Regions from separate parts of the Paenibacillus sp. N3/727 genome, predicted to be linked through region 2. Evidence: predicted binding sites of a transcription regulator. Region 2 holds the regulator's gene; the other holds the start of a gene.
The links. The regulator NrdR, encoded in region 2, represses ribonucleotide reductase genes. The targets are predictions, from matches to a motif close to AACACNATATATNGTGTT.

Region 1: the regulator NrdR is predicted to act here: its motif matches at 1,857-1,874, upstream of MNQ98_RS21450 (adenosylcobalamin-dependent ribonucleoside-diphosphate reductase).

The regions. Positions count from the first base shown of each region.
Region 1 is NZ_CP093336.1:4,613,252-4,622,477, forward strand. Features, by position in the region: gene MNQ98_RS21450 (adenosylcobalamin-dependent ribonucleoside-diphosphate reductase) at 1-1,727, opposite strand, end outside; gene MNQ98_RS21455 (DEAD/DEAH box helicase) at 2,090-3,916, shown strand; gene MNQ98_RS21460 (YqhG family protein) at 3,918-4,877, shown strand; gene MNQ98_RS21465 (hypothetical protein) at 4,990-5,289, opposite strand; gene MNQ98_RS21470 (hypothetical protein) at 5,375-6,181, shown strand; gene MNQ98_RS21475 (YqzE family protein) at 6,481-6,678, opposite strand; gene MNQ98_RS21480 (N-acetylmuramoyl-L-alanine amidase) at 6,833-7,636, shown strand; gene MNQ98_RS21485 (divergent polysaccharide deacetylase family protein) at 7,753-8,700, opposite strand; tRNA gene MNQ98_RS21490 (tRNA-Leu) at 8,821-8,904, opposite strand; gene MNQ98_RS21495 (YhjD family protein) at 9,079-9,226, shown strand, end outside.
Region 2 is NZ_CP093336.1:4,858,777-4,868,002, reverse strand. Features, by position in the region: gene polA (DNA polymerase I) at 1-692, shown strand, start outside; gene mutM (DNA-formamidopyrimidine glycosylase) at 775-1,608, shown strand; gene ytaF (sporulation membrane protein YtaF) at 1,709-2,416, shown strand; gene coaE (dephospho-CoA kinase) at 2,426-3,022, shown strand; gene MNQ98_RS22640 (lytic transglycosylase domain-containing protein) at 3,019-3,582, shown strand; gene MNQ98_RS22635 (alpha/beta-type small acid-soluble spore protein) at 3,661-3,894, opposite strand; gene nrdR (transcriptional regulator NrdR) at 4,033-4,509, shown strand; tRNA gene MNQ98_RS22625 (tRNA-Ala) at 4,724-4,796, shown strand; gene MNQ98_RS22620 (MauE/DoxX family redox-associated membrane protein) at 5,188-5,688, shown strand; gene MNQ98_RS22615 (TlpA family protein disulfide reductase) at 6,045-6,608, shown strand; gene MNQ98_RS22610 (ABC transporter ATP-binding protein) at 6,681-8,516, shown strand; gene MNQ98_RS22605 (hypothetical protein) at 8,904-9,041, shown strand.

The DNA.
Region 1 (9,226 bases), 250 kb from region 2:
TCAGCGGACAGATCCATCGCCGTTACGAAGTAATCCGGCAGATTCTCGCCTGGATGGCTGTCGAGCCAATCCTGTGCAATCGGTACGAACTGCTCATCGAAGCCAAGACGGCTTTGACGGAAGTATTTAAAGGCGAAGTACGGTTCGATACCGGTAGATGTGCCTACCATTGTACCTGTGCTGCCTGTCGGCGCTTGAGTGATCACCGTTACGTTACGCGCGCCTTTCGAGCGCACCGCTTCTTCTACCTCTGGGAACGTTTCGGACATATTTTTCATAAATCCGCTTTGCAGGTAAAGCTCTGCATCAAACGCTTTGAAGGAACCCTTCTCTTCAGCGATATCCGCAGATGCCAGGTATGCTTCACGAGCGATAAACCCGTACAACTTATCCAGGAATTCCAGCGATTCCGGACTTCCGTAACGGATATTCAACTTGATCATAAGCTCTGCAAGACCCATCGTACCCAGTCCTACGCGGCGTTCTTTTTTCTGATTGGCTTCATTTTCCGGGAAATGATACGGAGTGGTATCGATAACGTTATCCAGGAAACGAACCGAGTAACGAGTCGTTGTCGCCAGATCGTCCCAAGCCACATCATGATTTTCTTCATCATAAAACTTGGACAGATTCATCGCAGACAGATTGCACACACCCCAGCCTGGAAGCCCCTGCTCACCACATGGGTTCGTGCAGATGATCGGGTTGAAATACCAGCTGTTGGACATCTGGTTGTAGTACTCCATGAACACTACGCCAGGCTCAGCCGATTTCCACGCTGATTCAATGATCGTATGCCAGATATCACGTGCCTTCACCGTTTTGTACGTGATGACTTTACGACCCGCTTTTTTCCACTTGTCCAAATCGCCATCCCAGATTTCATCATAATCCGGATCAGAAGTATCCGGGAATACGAGATCCCAATCCAGATCTTCCTTCACGGCCTTCATGAAATCATTGCTCACGCATACCGACAAGTTGGCATTGGTCACCTGACCCATCGTCTGCTTCACAGTGATGAAATCCATCACATCCGGATGCCAGTCGTTCATCATCAGCATGAGCGCGCCACGTCTGCTACCACCCTGCTCAATGAGCCCAGTTGTATAACTGAACAATCCGCCCCAGGATACAGCGCCGCTAGAAGATCCATTAACACCTTTAACAATCGAACGACGAGGACGGAGAGATGACAAGTTAATACCTACACCACCACCGCGGGCCATAATTTCTGTCATCTCAGACAGAGTTTCCATAATGCCACCACGGCTATCCTTCGGCGAAGGAATAACATAGCAGTTGAACAATGTCAGTTCATCGCTTGCTCCTGCCCCTGCTGCAATACGTCCACCTGGAACAAGTTTCCAGTCATCAAGAATATGACGGAATTTAGCCTCCCACTCTTCCTGCAGTTCTGGCGTTGCTTCTGCCGATGCCATTGCAGCTGCCAAGCGGTCCCACATTTCCTCAGGTGTCTTCTCAATCGTCAGCGTCAGCTTCTCCACATCAGTCTCCACCAGCTCACCCTTACGGGTCTTCACTGTGACTACCCGGCCATCACGCTTCACAATCTCTCCAACTTCCTTGGTCGGGAACTTAGGATCATCTTTGGTAAGAACCAGAACCACATCGCCCACCTTGGCGTTATGGGAATTCGCGTCCTTCCACGCATACCTGTCCAAAAAGATCTTCTCACTTAAACCTTCCAGCCGCTGATTTTGCATCGTACTCAAGAACAACTACCTCCTATATAAACTATAAATTCTATAAATCTGCGTTTAAGCCGCTATAAGTCCGGTCTATTACTACTTAACCCTATATGTATACCGGTTAAACGAGAAAACATAAGGTTTCACACCACATATTGTGGGCGAGATTCATTATACTACACTACATATGGTAAAAACTATGCCTAAGATGTGAAATTTAAGGCTTGTACACCTTTCTGGAGCATCCAGCCTTCCTTTTTCTTATTCTCTCTCCTTTTTTCGGCCACCTGTCTATGAAAAGAACTTGAAAAATCGCCAAATGTAGCATCCGTGCGACCTCCCGGGTATTTTGGGACAAGGTAAATATTCGGAAGGTTATGAAGTCTTCTTTTTTCGTCCATACTACACATACACCGTTCGTCTGGAATCGACATCTAGGAGGAGATTTTGTGAACTACCAACCACCCGGCAGCCCGGGTTCTTTAAATGATCCGCGTCTCCCTGTCCCACTCCATGTGGACCGCTCCTGGCTTGAAGATTTAGAGAACCGTCTCGACAAAGGCGGGCCATGGGGAGATTGGACCCTGTCGCGGCTGGCTGTACAAGGAGAGCAATCCCGTCTTGTTACAAGCTTCGAAGAGCTGCAGTGCCTGAAGCATATCGGCAGCCTTTCCCCGCTTCCGCATCAGACGGATACGGCGCGGCGCGTGCTGTTCGAAATGTCCGGCAGAGCGATTTTAGCCGATGAGGTTGGCCTGGGAAAAACGATTGAAGCCGGTCTTATTTTAAAAGAATATATCGTACGCGGGCTAGTCTCCAAAGTGCTGATTCTAGTTCCCGCTTCACTTGTGTTGCAGTGGGTTCGTGAACTCAATTCCAAATTCGGCATTTCGGCAATCGCGCAAAAAAAAGCCTACTCCTGGGGCAACGATATCGTTGTTGCATCCATGGATACGGCCAAGCGCGATCCGCATCAGGAAATCCTATTAAATGAAGAGTATGACATGCTCATCATCGATGAAGCGCACAAACTGAAGAACAAGAAAACATCCAACTATCAATTCATACAGAAGCTGCGAAAAAAATACTGCCTTCTTCTTACCGCAACTCCCGTACAGAACGATCTCAGCGAGCTGTTCAATCTCATCACGTTGCTGAAACCGGGACAGTTGGGACGACAAGGCGATTTCTCGGCCAATTTCGTTGTAGACAAACGCATGCCGAAGAACCAGGACCAGCTTAAGGACGAGCTGTCCAAGGTCATGATTCGCAATCGTAGAGGTGAAGGTCCAGTAAAATTCACCAAACGGACCGTACGCAATGTCGGTCTCGAACTTTCACCCGAAGAACAGTCATTATACGACGGGGTCACATCTTTCGTCAAAGATCAGTATCAGGCATCCGGGGGAAATTTAAGCAGTATGCTCTCACTGGTCACCCTTCAGCGTGAAGTATGCAGCAGCCGGGATGCGGTCTTTGTCACACTCGTCAACTTATCCAAGAAAATGCCCGAGGACTCCCCACTGCGCGATAAAGTATGGGAGCTTGTCCACCTGATCAAAGCGATCAAGGCCAACACCAAAGCGGAAAAAGCCATTGAGCTGATCAAGCAAATGAACGAGAAAGTGATCGTCTTTACCGAATATCGGGCTACTCAGGAATATCTGCTCAACTATTTCCGGGATCACGGTCTCGTGTCCGTTCCATACCGTGGTGGAATGAACCGTGGCAAGAAGGACTGGATGATGGACCTGTTCCGCGGAAAAGCACAAGTGATGATTGCGACCGAGGCTGGAGGAGAAGGCATCAACCTGCAGTTCTGTCACCATATGATCAACTTCGATCTGCCTTGGAACCCCATGCGGGTCGAGCAGCGGATCGGACGGGTTCACCGTCTCGGCCAGACCAACGATGTGCGGATCTTTAATTTATCTACTGCCGGCACGATCGAGGAACATATTCTGAACCTCCTTCACGAGAAGATCAATATGTTCGAGATGGTCATTGGCGGTCTTGACGTTATTCTGGAACGGTTCGAGAAGAAAGAATCCATTGAAAAGAGTCTGTACAAAATCATGCTTGAATCCGGCAACGATGACGAAATCCGAAACCGGGTCAGTTCCCTTGGCGACTCGCTTCATCACATTAAGCGGGATCTGGAACAAGAATCATCCGCAGAAACCTTAAGAGAGGAAGAAGCCTAATATGACCATGACGCCGCAGGAGGTGCAGCAACATTTCATGGCCTATCTGGAAGCCACCGAATGCACCGTCATTGAAAAATCACCCGAGCACGTTACTGTCAAACTGTCTCCCCAAGCGGACAAAATGCTAACCAACCGCCCTTATTATTGGGGCTTCGTGGAGCGAACCGGAGCACCGGCCGAGACACTGTCGTTCAGCTTTGTGTTTGACCCACCCAAATATGACGAGCGTTTAGCCAAACAAGCTGAATCCATACAGGTTTCACAGCCAGGGGGAGGACAAGATCCCCTCCTCTCCCGCTATTATGGCAGCGCTCCGGTTCTCCCGGTCATCGGCCCTGGACGGATTCAGCGGGAAGATATTATCTATGGCAGCCGCAGACTCGCTCAAATTTGGGACGCCTCCCGTGAGGAAGGTAAATGTGTATACCTGTTCGAGCAGCCCGGTGAAGAACAGCGTCCTAAAACACGCTCTGCTCCATACGAGCAGTGGCTCGGTATCTGTTTTAAGGTTGAGTTCAGCTGCGACTTGAAACGGGAAGAGCTTCATTTTCTCGGCATTTCCCTTTCCCGTAAGACGATTATGGATAACTTTCCTGCACAGCTGGAAGCCCGTAACATGACTCCCCGTCTTCCTGAGAATGTCCATGTAAGGCCTGCTGCCTTAACACTGCCCCAAGCCGCCGCAATGCTGGAGGACTATCTAATCAGCAAACTTGGCAAGTTGGATTACACCTGGGCGGAACAAGCTCAAATCCGGCTTCAAGAGGAACTGGCTATCGTGGACAGTTATTACGAGGACTTGCTGAATGAACCCGACGAAGAGAAAAAGATGGCAATTCAAGAGCAGTATCAAAGCCGCCGTTCTGAAATGGAATGGCAGTATTCGCCTAAAGTGAGTTTGTCCGCCATAACTTGCGGGCTGTTCCACCTATGTTCGTCTAGTAACGGGACCTCTTGACCCGCATCAACAAAACAAGGCAAAAAAAGACCCGTTATTCAAGCCCTGACCGCGACATCTTGTAACAGCCTTTTCAGGGCTTGTCCATTAAAATAAATCTAACTTACAAGTTTCATATTTGTTGTTTCTTGGAAAGGCGGTTGCCTATGATAGACTTTTCATCCACATTAAGTATTAAAATAATTCGTGCCACTTTGTCAGCCATTCTGCTTGCAACAACTGCGCTTTCTTGTTTTCCATCAAATACAGCATTTGCAGCTTCAGAGCCAGCCGGCACTACGTCATCCAATACTACATCATCCACAACAGTGTTACCCAGCACAGCGCCATCAGGTACAACGTCGCCTAGTTCAACATCATCTACATCAACAGCTTCCGTATCACAGTCCGGATCATCCGAAATATCCCTCAAGCAAACGGCTTCCGCATCTGAGACCACGGTTCCAAGCCGGCTTGAGACATTCGCGGAACAAACGATTGGCGACCTGGCAGACCATTTGCCTTTCAAAAGCTGGCAGGATGCCAGCCTGGATTATACACCGCTTGGACCGGGTACACACAGCTGGCTTGTAACCATTGAAGATGGGGCTAAGCCTCTTGGTTACTTGATCATTACTTCAGACGATCTCGGAGGTTATATCCTAAGTGAGTACGGTATCGGATCCGACCTGCCATATAGTCTCGCTCCATTGGAAAATACACTCGCAGCCGCAGGCATCTTAAAGGGAAAACCGCAAAACGGTAAAGTTCCGCTTAGCTCCCTCCCTCAGGGAAGCCGGGTGGAGGCGTTGTACAGTTCTATTTCTCCCTACTGGAAAGTAACGCTCAAAGGGAAGACACCGGTCTATGTTCATGCTGTGACATACGATATTGTCCCTTCCCCACCAAACGCAAAGACTCCGTTTACGTCAGGGAAGAAAAACGTTAAAGCTATGGCCCTGAATTCTTCTGGTGCTTGGACAGCCGCCTCCGTCATAACCACCCAAGGGGAACAGGACCCTTACCAAAACCTGATGTGGCTTAGCAAACCGACACTGCCCATTAAGAATGGAAATGATCTGATACATCTGCTCCCAGCAGGAAGCCAAAAATCTCTCGTTTTTACAGCGGACAAGCAGAACGAAGCCTTCGGCGCCCCATTCAATCTTACGGGATGGCAGCGCTGGTCTCACAATGACAAGCTTGAATCCGAAGCGATTTATGTAACCGTACCGCAGCGGAATACCGACTTGATCCGTTTTGTACCCGCTGATAATCTGATCGGTCCTGGCAAGTTCCGCGAGGAATCGAATACATCAGAGTAACAGCTCCATCCTTCATCTCCATATAGGTCACCAAGAACTTATTAAACATCATCCGACACGGAGCTGTCCCAGGCCGCCCGAGGATTCCTCTTTGGGCGGCTTCTCGCTGTTCTTCTTGTTTCATTGCTTGAAGCAACTCGCTCACCTTTTCTTGCAGCCTTGCCTTGTGTTCACCACCGCGTAGGAATGATTTCAGCTCACAACAGACAATGGGGATGCCCTAGGTCAATTGACCTTTTGGGACATCCCCACTCTTACGACTTCCAGCTCCTTTGATGGTACGCAGCGATTTCGCTGATTTACTTGGCCCTGCGTTTTTTGCTCTTTTTGGACACCAGATCATCCTTCCATAACGAGACGGAGAACGGGATCATACCGAACCAGCGAACAATCCAAGGTTCCTTTACTCGCCTTCCCTTCCTCACTTCCTTCGGTGTATCGATATATGTCACTACACGTTCCGTTATATATTTAATGAGGTCATTACTATTTGCCATATTAACCCTCCTCAAACGCCAATCTTATTGTATTCCTTATCAGGATGCACCGAATCCCAACAATCTAGACCCTCAGCATGTTTTCCCGTTTTTTGCACAAAATATATCCAAAGGTTTATGACTTGAGAACCCACACTATAACGAAAGAGGGCGCATCATGACCAATCGAATATCACTGGCTGTACTAGTGGCTTTATCTCTCGCTCTCTGCCTTCCTTCCCTTCAGGTATACGCGGACAACCATATTGTTGCCTTGACTCTATCCCCGACCGGTTCGAAGGATGGAAGCACACAGCAGCATAATTCTGCACTCCAGTTCGAAGACTACCTGCATCAGGAATCGGGGAACAGAGGAACGCAACAGCATCACCCTTTTCCTCATGATGTCATTCTAATTGATGTCGGACACGGTGGAATTGACGGGGGCACATCCTATGGCGATATTTTGGAAAAAGACATCAATCTGCAGATCTCACGTCGGTTGTTTATGTTATTGCGCAGTGAAGGATATCATGCGGTATTAAACCGGGATACAGATTATGCCCTTAGTGATGATAACCGCTGGCATGCCAGCCGATCCCGCCACATGAAGGATTTGGCCCAGCGTAAACAGCTGAGCAGTGAGATTCCTACAAAAATGGTTGTAAGCATCCACGTGAATTGGGGCAAAAACAAATCCAAAACGGGCGGTATCGTTCTCCATCAAGCAGAGGGACGAAGCTCCATTCTGGCAGAATCCATACAACGCGAGTTAAACATTCTGTATAAGAGCAATCACCATACTTCAGTTGGCAAGCCCTTTTATTTGCTAAACCGGATCGAAGTTCCCGCCGTCATTGTGGAGACCGGCTTTATCAGTAATTCCCATGACCGGGAAAAGCTGTGCAGCCGAAACGGCCAGATGGGAATTGCCGAAGCGATTGTAGATGGTATCGCCAATTATCTAACGGCCCTTTAATCAAGGGCCGGGCCGTTTTTCATTTTTTTGTTTATTTCAACTAGCTCATTTTTATTTATGCGTTAATATCACCTAAAAAAGCGTTTCCACTCATCATACAGAGGGAAACGCCTTTTTTAGTAGGAAAGCACCGGGTCAGGCCTCCAATTGGATCTGTCCTGTACAAGTTCTTGAATACCAACGAACTGCACCTGTCTTTGAAGCTCGGGGATCGAACCCTTCAATGCGGCAGCTGTCCGATCGCCGAAGGTTCCCACATGTCCAATCGTAATGCATGACTTATTCTGTACCGCCTGCTCTGCAGCTGCCTTAAGCTGTTTGGTAACGTGTTTGACTGTATGCACATCATCCAGGAAAATCTCATTATTTATATTCGGCATTCCTTTCTCGGCAGCGAGCTTACTGGTGACAGAATGGTAATTGGTCTTGCTATCTATAAAGAACAGCCCCCGTTCCTTGCAAACATCGAGCACGATGGACATAATCCGCTCGTCTCCTGTAATTTTGGAACCCATATGATTATTCATACCAACAGCAAACGGAACATGATCAATGGCTTTTTCCAACTGCTTTCGAATCTCTTCGTCCGTCATCTTGCTCGTTATGGCACCGGGCCCGAGCCAGTTAGCTCTCCCCTGCTTCGGTTCCATCGGCATATGGATAATTACATCATGGCCAAGCTTATGTGCCCGTTCCGCATCACTTTTGCTTGTCGGCAGAAAAGGCATTACAGCAACCGTAATTTTTATCGGCAGGTTCAATATTTCATCGGTACCTTTTTGCCCGTTACCAAAATCATCAATAATAACGGCTAGCTTGTTACCCGGCGTAGACTCTTTCTCTTGTTTTGCTGTTTCGGACCGGACCGAATCCTTCTTCAAGCTACTTCTCGTGTCAGACTTCATATCACCTGCTGAAGTATCAAGCCACCAAACCTCATGACCCAGACTCTGTACATCATGCGAAGCAGCCTCAGCCACCTCTACGGACAGAGCTCCCACTAGTAAAACTGTCAACAAGGCGGACCATACTGCCGCTACATACTTCGACCCCATGTTACGCATGAAATTCTCCTTTCACTGTAGAAACCTGTTCTATAGTGTTTGAGAAAGAAGCAGCAATTATGTAAGAAGAAACAACACGCACAAAAAAGACGTCTCCGCAAGGAAACGTCTTCTTAAGGATGCGGTCGAGAGGACTCGAACCTCCACGGGGGTTAGCCCACACGGACCTGAACCGTGCGCGTCTGCCAATTCCGCCACGACCGCATATATCTTGCCACTTCGATGAGATATCATCGCGGCGACAAGATATATCATACCATGCTAACTAACTGGAGTCAACATTTTTTTAGATCTTGATTAAACAATCGAAAACGGGTTAAAATAAGAACGTAAGTTCGTATTTATTAACGATTTTCTATATAAAGGCGGTGAGCATCAATGGCAATCACAGGAATTACACCAGAAGAAAGATCCTTGATCAAAAGCTACCTGCTCCTTATGTTCATACACAAAGTTTTCGAAAGAGATTGCCGGATTATTCAGGAAAGCGGCGTATTCAAAACGCCTCAGTTGTACGTTGAAGTGG
Region 2 (9,226 bases):
GGTCTATTCTCGCGGCTGACTATTCTCAAATCGAGTTGCGGGTTCTTGCACATATCTCTGACGACGATCGTCTGAAAGAAGCGTTTTTGCATGACATGGACATTCATACGAAGACCGCTATGGATGTATTCGGCGTAAGCGAAGAAGATGTGGATTCGAACATGCGCCGATCGGCCAAGGCTGTTAACTTCGGTATTGTGTACGGAATCAGTGACTATGGTCTGTCTCAGAACTTGAATATTACCCGGAAAGAAGCAGCCAAATTTATCGATCAATACTTCGAGGTATTCCAAGGCGTTCGCCGTTATATGGATGAGATTGTGAAGCAGGCGAAGCAGTACGGATATGTCAAAACACTATTGGAACGAAGACGTTATTTGCCTGAGATCAATGCCAGTAACTTCAACCTTAGATCATTTGCCGAACGGACCGCTATGAATACGCCGATTCAAGGAACGGCAGCTGATGTAATCAAGCTCGCCATGGTTCATATGGATGCGGCGCTGCATGAACGTCAATTGAAGAGCCGTATGCTGCTTCAAGTTCACGATGAATTGGTGTTTGAAGTGCCTGAAGATGAGATGGAAACGATGAAGACACTTGTACCTGAAGTGATGAGCAAGGCGCTGGAATTGGTAGTTCCTCTGAAGTCTGAAGTAAGTTACGGTAAGAACTGGTACGAAGCGAAGTAAGCGGTAGAGCAGCCTTTTTTCCAAAAACCGTGGTCCCGCAGACGCTTCACATCCGTTATAATGGGGAAGAGGTGAAGACATCATGCCGGAATTACCGGAAGTAGAAACGATAAAAAGAACACTTAATCAGCTCATTAGGGGTAAACATATAGATCATGTCACTGTAAATCTTCCGCGGATCATTCAGCGCCCAGATGATAGTGAGGCATTCGCTTTTCTTCTGCAGGGACATACCATTGAAGGTGTAGAACGACGCGGGAAGTTTCTGAGAATCAAACTGGACGGTCTGGTGATCGTCTCCCATCTTCGGATGGAGGGACGATATGGACTTTATTCTTCCGGAGATCCGGTGGAGAAGCATACGCATGTCATTTTTCATTTTGATGATGGGACTGAGCTGCGCTATAAGGATGTTCGTCAGTTTGGAACGATGCATCTGTTCGCTTCAGGGGAGGAATTCAGCAATCCTCCGCTTTCGAAGCTGGGCATCGAACCGCTTGACGATACATTTACGCTTAATATATTTAAAGAAATTATTAGCGGGAAGAAGACCAAAATTAAGGCTGTCCTGTTGAACCAGGCATATATCGTTGGGATCGGTAATATTTATGTAGATGAAGCACTCTTTCGGTCGGGCATTCATCCCGAACGAAATGCCAATACATTAAGCGATGCCGAGTTGAAATCTTTGTATGAGGCTATTATCGACACTCTGTCGGAATCCGTAAAAGCAGGCGGCTCTTCGATTAAATCCTATGTGAACGGACAAGGCGAAATGGGTATGTTCCAGCACAGCCTTCGTATCTACGGACGGAAGGACGAGCCATGCGACAACTGCGGTGGTCCAGTCATGAAGACGGTGGTTGGCGGCCGCGGTACCCATTACTGTCCACGCTGTCAGCCCGTTAAACGTTAAGTCATAGGCGTGCACCCATCACTTCCTGAATCCATATACTATTGGAGAATAGCCGAAAGACGTGTGATAAAGCTCGTTAACGGCCGGAGGAGGGAAATGGGTGCTCAGTCTTATTTTTTCACCTGTACTGCTGGCTATGGCGCTAAGCCTTGACGGCTTTGGAGCCGGCATTACATACGGGCTGCGTAGAACGAAAATCCCGCTGTTGTCGGTGCTTATTATTTCGCTGTGTTCGGGTCTCGTGCTCTGTATCTCAATGCAGGCTGGGGTATTATTGCAGCGGGTTTTCTCCCCTGCATTTGCTTCGATGATCGGAGCGGCCATTCTTATTGCGCTCGGATGTTGGTCCTTTATTCAACAGATCAGGTCCAGATCAGATCGTGCGGGTGACGCAGAACCGATATCGCCAAAAGCAAGCACAGCAGGTCTTACGGTTCTTGCTGATGGTGCTGGTTCACAGCCCCAAACGGCTGTGTTCTCTCTGGAAATCCGCAAGCTGGGACTTGTTATTCAGATTTTGCGAAGTCCTACACGGGCGGATATGGACGACTCCGGCAGCATTTCATCATGGGAGGCCATGTGGCTAGGGATTGCACTATCCCTGGACGCTTTTGGTGCCGGACTTGGCGCAGCTATGCTCGGATTTTCACCCTTATTGACATCAGGGGTGGTTGCACTGTTTAGCGGACTGTTTCTCGTGCTCGGTATGAAAACCGGGTTTCGAGTTGCTTCCAAAGGCGGTATGAGATTTATCTCATACGCGCCGGCGTTTTTATTAATCTTCATGGGTATAATGAAGTTGTTATGAGGTGAAATCATGAATATCGGTTTAACCGGGGGAATTGCAACAGGTAAAAGCACCGTGTCCTCCATGCTGATCCGGAAGGGAGCACTTCTCGTGGATGCAGATGTAATTGCTCGGGAGGTAATGCTCCCGGGCCATCCGGTTTTGGCAGAGGTGGCCGCGTACTTTGGACAAGATGTGATACAAGCGGACGGGCAGCTGGATCGGAAGAAGCTGAGCGAGATCATTTTTAATGATGATAAAAAACGGCTGGCGCTGAACGGAATTACTCATCCTGCGATACGGCATGAGATACGGAAGCAGATGGCTGATTATGAAGCTGCTTATCCTGATCGACTGGTCGTGGTGGATATTCCGCTGTTGTACGAGTCAGAACTGCAGTTACTTTTTGAGAAGGTCATGGTTGTATATGTACCGAGAGAGAAACAGCTTCGTCGTCTGGTGGATCGTGATGAGATTACGGAAGAGCGGGCAGAGGCCAGGCTGAATAGCCAGATGGATATTGAACAGAAGAAGAACATGGCGGATTACGTAATCGATAACAGCGGAACCCTTGCAGAGACGAGCCAGCAGGTGGACGAGCTGTGGAATAGGTTATACGGATTATGAGTTGGTTTCGTAAAAAACGTGTGCTGTTGGTTCTGCTGATCTCTTTTGTGGCGGTACTCTTCATGAATAACATCTGGATGACATGGTTATATCCGATTTATTATAAAGATCAAATTCGCGAGCATGCTGTTCACTATGAAGTCGATCCGTTTCTGGTCGCGTCCATTATCCGAGTAGAAACCAACTACAAACCGGGTAAGGAGTCTAAAAGAGGGGCTCTCGGGATCATGCAGCTCATGCCAGATACGGCCAATTGGGCGATGGAAATGGCCAAGCTACCAACTGTGACACTGGATAGTGTCAAGCATGAAGCGGATGCCAATATCCAGCTCGGCACATGGTACATTAAGAAGCTCCACGATGAAATGGACGGTAATCCGATTGCTGTTATTGCTGCGTATAACGCAGGACCGGGAAATGTCCGCAACTGGATAAAGAAGGGGATGTGGGACGGGACATATGAAGATGTCAAGAACATTCCGATAGGGGAAACCCGTCACTATGTACAAAGGGTCATTTATTATTATAATCAATATACCGATGTGTATGATACGTTCTAAAACGGGAAGAACAATAAAAAGAGCATTGGACAGGCTTGAGAACCAAGCCTGTCTAACACTCTTTGAATGAAGAATTAATTATTGACCGGAATATTGACCAGCCAATTGTTGCTCGGCCAGGGTTACCAGACGTTTGGTAATGTATCCCCCGATCGAACCGTTCTCGTAGGAAGTCATGTTACCTTGGTAACCGTCTTGTGGAATGCTGATGCCAAGCTCTTGAGCAACCTCATATTTCATTTGCTCCAGGGCACCAGTTGCACGAGGTACTACCAGGTTGTTGCTGCTTCTGCTGTTACCGCCTTGTCCCATATCTGTTCACCTCCTTGAGTTGGTAAAAGTATTATGTCTCGGAACTGCAATCTTCATAACAATCAATTGCAGTCCAGTTTATGGAAATTAGATTGGAAGCCATGTGATTAGTTCATACAAAGGAAGTGATTTAGCTTTATGAAATGCCCATACTGCAGTTACGCCGGAACGAAGGTGCTTGATTCCCGTCCAGCTAATGAGAATAAATCTATCCGCCGCCGCAGAGAATGCGAGCAGTGCAGCCGCCGTTTCACAACGTTTGAAATGATTGAGGAGACCCCGCTCATGGTCATTAAGAAGGACGGCAGCCGGGAGGAATTCAGTCGAGAGAAAGTACTTCGCGGCTTAATTCGGGCTTGTGAGAAACGCCCTGTATCTGCAGACCAGCTGGATATGATCGTCTCTGAGGTGGAGAGTGCACTTCGTAAAACAGCCGCTGCCGAGGTAGAGAGTCGTCAGATTGGCGAGCTTCTAATGGAACAGCTGTATCCCGTGGATGAGGTAGCCTATGTTCGCTTCGCTTCGGTGTACCGGCACTTTAAAGACATCAACATGTTTATGAAAGAATTAAAAAGTCTGCTATCCAAAGATTCACTGCCGGACTCAAACATCTGATCGGTATGTGTATAGCAGGGTAGAGGAAGTCCTCAAGGATATGAGGACTTTTTCTCATCCAGGTAGGGTGAGGAAATAGCGTAACATGTGAAGTAAAGATGGGGCTTTGAATGGTGTATAATCGTGATCTATTGAATCAAATTTGTTGTTGCAAGTAGTACAATGCTGTGATATATTATTAAGGTACTATTTTTGAAAATAATTTGCTTAATAAGGGGCCTTAGCTCAGCTGGGAGAGCGCATCGCTGGCAGCGATGAGGTCAGGGGTTCGATCCCCCTAGGCTCCATAATTAAAGAAACCGCCAAACACAAGGATTTCCGGGTGTTTGGCGGTTTTTTGTTTAATCAAATTACATCCCCTTTGTTTCACTCATGTGAAATGGATAAGAATATACGGTTAACAGTTTCTTCTCGCGCTATCTACCGGGATGAGACAGTCAGAAATACTTGGTCTCCGCTTCATTTCTTTATGGGGCACTTTAGGAGCCTGGGTTACTCTGATGTCAGAGTTAAAAAATGTTAAAATAGTTGATTTTTATAAAAAATCGTTGATTAATGGTATTTATTATTTTACCATACATGATGTAAAATAGATATTGTACCAGGATTTGTTACATACACACAAAAGAAGGATGTTATCACGCCATCATCTAATAAGTTAATGAAAGGTTGGTTTGAGTGAATGTAGATATTGGGTTATCCATATTTTTATGTACGATTCTTTGTTATTCTTCGATAGCTAAAGTAATTAGTTATAAAGACTTTAAAAAAACGATTAGTCAACTTGGTTATCCTTTATTTCTAGCATGGCTAGTAATAGGTTTAGAAATGGTAAGCGCATTGATGCTGCTGTTCGATCCAACGCGTTCTATTGGAGAAATTATTGCCTTACTATTATTTCTCTCTTTTTATATCGTAACGGGAATGGCAATGAGAAAGAAGTTGAAGGTCGTTTGTAATTGTTTTGGTAAGTCAACGGAAGAGGAATTAGGTTGGAGTACGATGATTAAGATAACGCCGTTATTCCTTGCATCACTTATTAGTTGCATTTTACAATCTTCTGTTCAACTAGTAACGATCAATCCAATTCAATGGATTAGCATTGCAGGAATGACAGTTGGCATACTTAGTATGTACTCACTTTGGACAAACCGTGGTTTGATCATAGAAAAGGACTAGTAAAATGAGTTTATTCCTTATTCCTAAAGGGTAAGTTGAAAGCAGCAGTTTGATAGCCAAGGCATATGCCTTTGACTATAAATAGACCTACAAGAAAGGAGGTTTTCATAATGGCTTGCACAACTACAACTTCATGTGGCGAAAAATGTGGACATTATCCATTTGAGCAATTTATTGAGACTAAAAAAGAAGTATGCGTAGTGAATGGGAAGAACGAAATAACCACTTCCACTTCTTGCAAATGTTAATTAGGAACTAGACTAAGAGCCAGCTAGTTTTTTTCTTAGCTGGTTTTCCTTTGTTTATCTTTTCGCTGGAGTACACCGTGGTGTTGTTATAGAAGGAGGACAAGCATAATGAGTATATTTGATATATCATACTTAGTTCTATGGGCAATAATCGCCGTACAGACTTATTACATTGTGCAGATCGGCAAGAAGAAGGTTGTCACAACTGCCAATAATCAGATGGAATTTTCTTTGGTCGAAGAAAACCATGGAATTGCGAAGGGGAAGGTTTTCCCTCAACAACAATTTGACTCCATTAATCATGGTAGCTTTGATCTTCAACGAACCCGTAAATCCGGCGGTTATTTGGTTGCCTTTACTTCGGTGAGATGTGCGTCATGCAAGCTTGTTTACCCTCTACTAAAGAACTTTCATGAACAACATACAGATGTGCAGGTCGTTGTATTGATGCAAGGAGATGAGGAGTCCATACTTCAGAATATCCAGGATTACGAGTTGAATATGCCAGTCGTACAGATCGCTCCTTCAGATATGCAGAGATTAGAGACAGGTCACTATCCATTCTTCTATTATCTGGATTCTACAACTCAAGTCAGAACGAAGAGTATAATTAACCACGAGGGACAACTTAAACGTCTAGTTGAGGAAGGCCGATTGAAAACAGCAGTTTGATACGCAGGCTTATGCCTCTCGAAGAAATGCGCATTCATTTATATTATATGTTTCATTAAATAGGTGATATTAATGGAGAATGATTCAAATAACAAAGCAACGATTAGTTTAAAGCAAAAGAAGAAAGTTGTTCTGGGGGTATTCTATAGATTAATGCCCCTCATATTTAAGATTATTCCCGGCATGACAGCTTCTTTAGTGCTTATCAAGATTCTATCCTCCTTAGTGCCTATATTGACTATTTTCCTAGTCAAAGAAACGATTGATGCGGTAACAGCAGCATTCGATCAACAGCCTGGCGCACTCATGAATACGTTGCAATTAATCATTTTACAGGGTGTTTTATTATTATTGGACAAAATATTAGTCGTCATCGAAGAATTAATCACATTTAGAGCGCAACAGCATTTGAAGTACCATTTCGAGAAGATGCTTGCTGAACAAGCAGCACGGTTACCCTTGTATTATTTTGATCGTCCAGACTATTTTGATCAGCTAGAGCGAACGGCTATGGGTTTGGATCTTAAGGGGTTTAATATTTTTGTATTATTTATGAGAATATTCCGTAATATCGTGTCACTGGTTGGTATGTTCTATATACTTATTTCTTTCCACTGGGTGTTAGCTGTAGCAGTATTACTGATGGTAGTGCCGAATTTATGGATAAGTGCTTACTTAGGTCAGCAGAGGTATGCACAAATGGTTCATCAAACACCAACACAAAGGAAAACACAATACTTAATGTTAATGCTTCATAGCAGAGAAGCAGCTAAAGAATTGCGAGTACATAATATCAGTCAATATTTATTAACGAAGTGGCGAGCTCTTTTTTGGAAAACAACGAATGAAAGTTATATATTACGCAAATCGGCGAGTTGGAAAACGTTGATCGTAGACTCAGTTCATGCAACTCTCAATATCATTTCCATGTGTCTGCTTGTCTGGTTCGGCTATCTGGGATCACTGACGGTTGGGCACTATGTTTCGTTAACACAAGCATTATTCCAAATGGAATCGATGATTGCTGGATTAGGGAGAAGTATTGCCAATGTGTATGAAGAGTCTTTATTTATGAGTGAGGTATTGCATTATCTCGATTTAGAAACGGAAGGGGAGGGTGATAGCCGAACAGAACAATTCCCCGATAAGTTACAGGGTCATATTGAGATTAATAACCTTACATACACATATGCTGGTCAGTCTACACCTGTCTTGAACGGAATAAACCTTCGCATCAAGTCAGGGGAGAAGATTGCAATAGTTGGGGCCAACGGTGCGGGCAAGAGCACATTCGTGAAGTGTTTATTAGGTTTATACATGCCAGACGAGGGAACCATTCACTTTGACGGTATCAATATACGCGAGATCAATTTAGAAAGTATGAGAAATCGAGTATCTGTGGTGTTTCAGGATTTTATGAAGTATCAGCTTACGGCTAGGGAGAATATTGCTATGGGGCGATTGGATCGCTTGACCGATGATGCCGGCATTAAGGAGGCAGCGAATCAATCGGGTGCAGGAGAGCTGTTAAGCCGTTTGCCTGAAGGGCTGGACACGGAGTTAGGTCCGATGTTCGATGGTGGATACGAGCTGTCAGGCGGGCAGTGGCAGAAAATTGCGTTAAGTCGAGCGTATATGAAGGATGCCCAGCTGGTCATTCTTGATGAACCAACCTCGGCGCTTGATCCTAAAGCAGAGGCAGAGATTTACGATCACTTTGCTAGTCAGTACGAAGGTAAGACGACGATCATGATTTCGCATCGCTTAAGTAGTTGTCGTCATGCTGATCGCATTATTGTACTGAAGGATGGCAAGATCATTGAAGAAGGAAGTCATGACGACTTATTACATAAGAATGGACAATACGCTGAGATGTTTCTTACACAAGCGAAGAGATATACAGCATAGCTGAGAGGCGGAATATGCATTAAGGGTAGTATGGAATTGATAACATTGACGTCAAATCCTTAATCATTGAAGTCATTTTAATAGAAACAGCAGACTGAAATTTCATCCTAGTCTGCTGTTTCTTATTTTGGGATATAACACTAGGTTCGAAAAGCTAGTAAAGATTGCTGTTATTGTTGGGGGTTCTTCGCTATGAGTCGTATCTGTAGCATTTGCACAATCTAAGACCAATGATGTTAATGAAGTATTGAAAGTTTCTCAATATGGTAGACACGAATATAGGTCGCTTAATGGAGAACCGAGCCCTATTCAAGAGAAAGCTATAACGCCTGAGATTGACAGTGTCAAAGCGAAAGAGGATTCGAAGCGGGTAGAGGATCAAATCAATTGAAGAAGTGGTTGATCACTAATCAGAATAAAATATTTGGTAATCTGTACACGGATGCTGATGATAATTATGGAAAGAAGATCGGAAATCAGGTTTCGGAGATTGTTCGGGGAGATCTTGAGCGTCTATTTATGTGAATCAATTGTGAGAGCTCTCCAAGTGATCGACCAACTATTAACTTTAAAGAATTGGTCACGTTTTTGGTCACACTTTTTCTTTTGTGAGAGCAACGTTCCACTTGAATGTAGATAGGTGAAACCTCAAAAGGTCTAGCTCTAAAGGGCTTTCCTCCGCAGTTTTCTTAATGTACAAACTCCAGTCG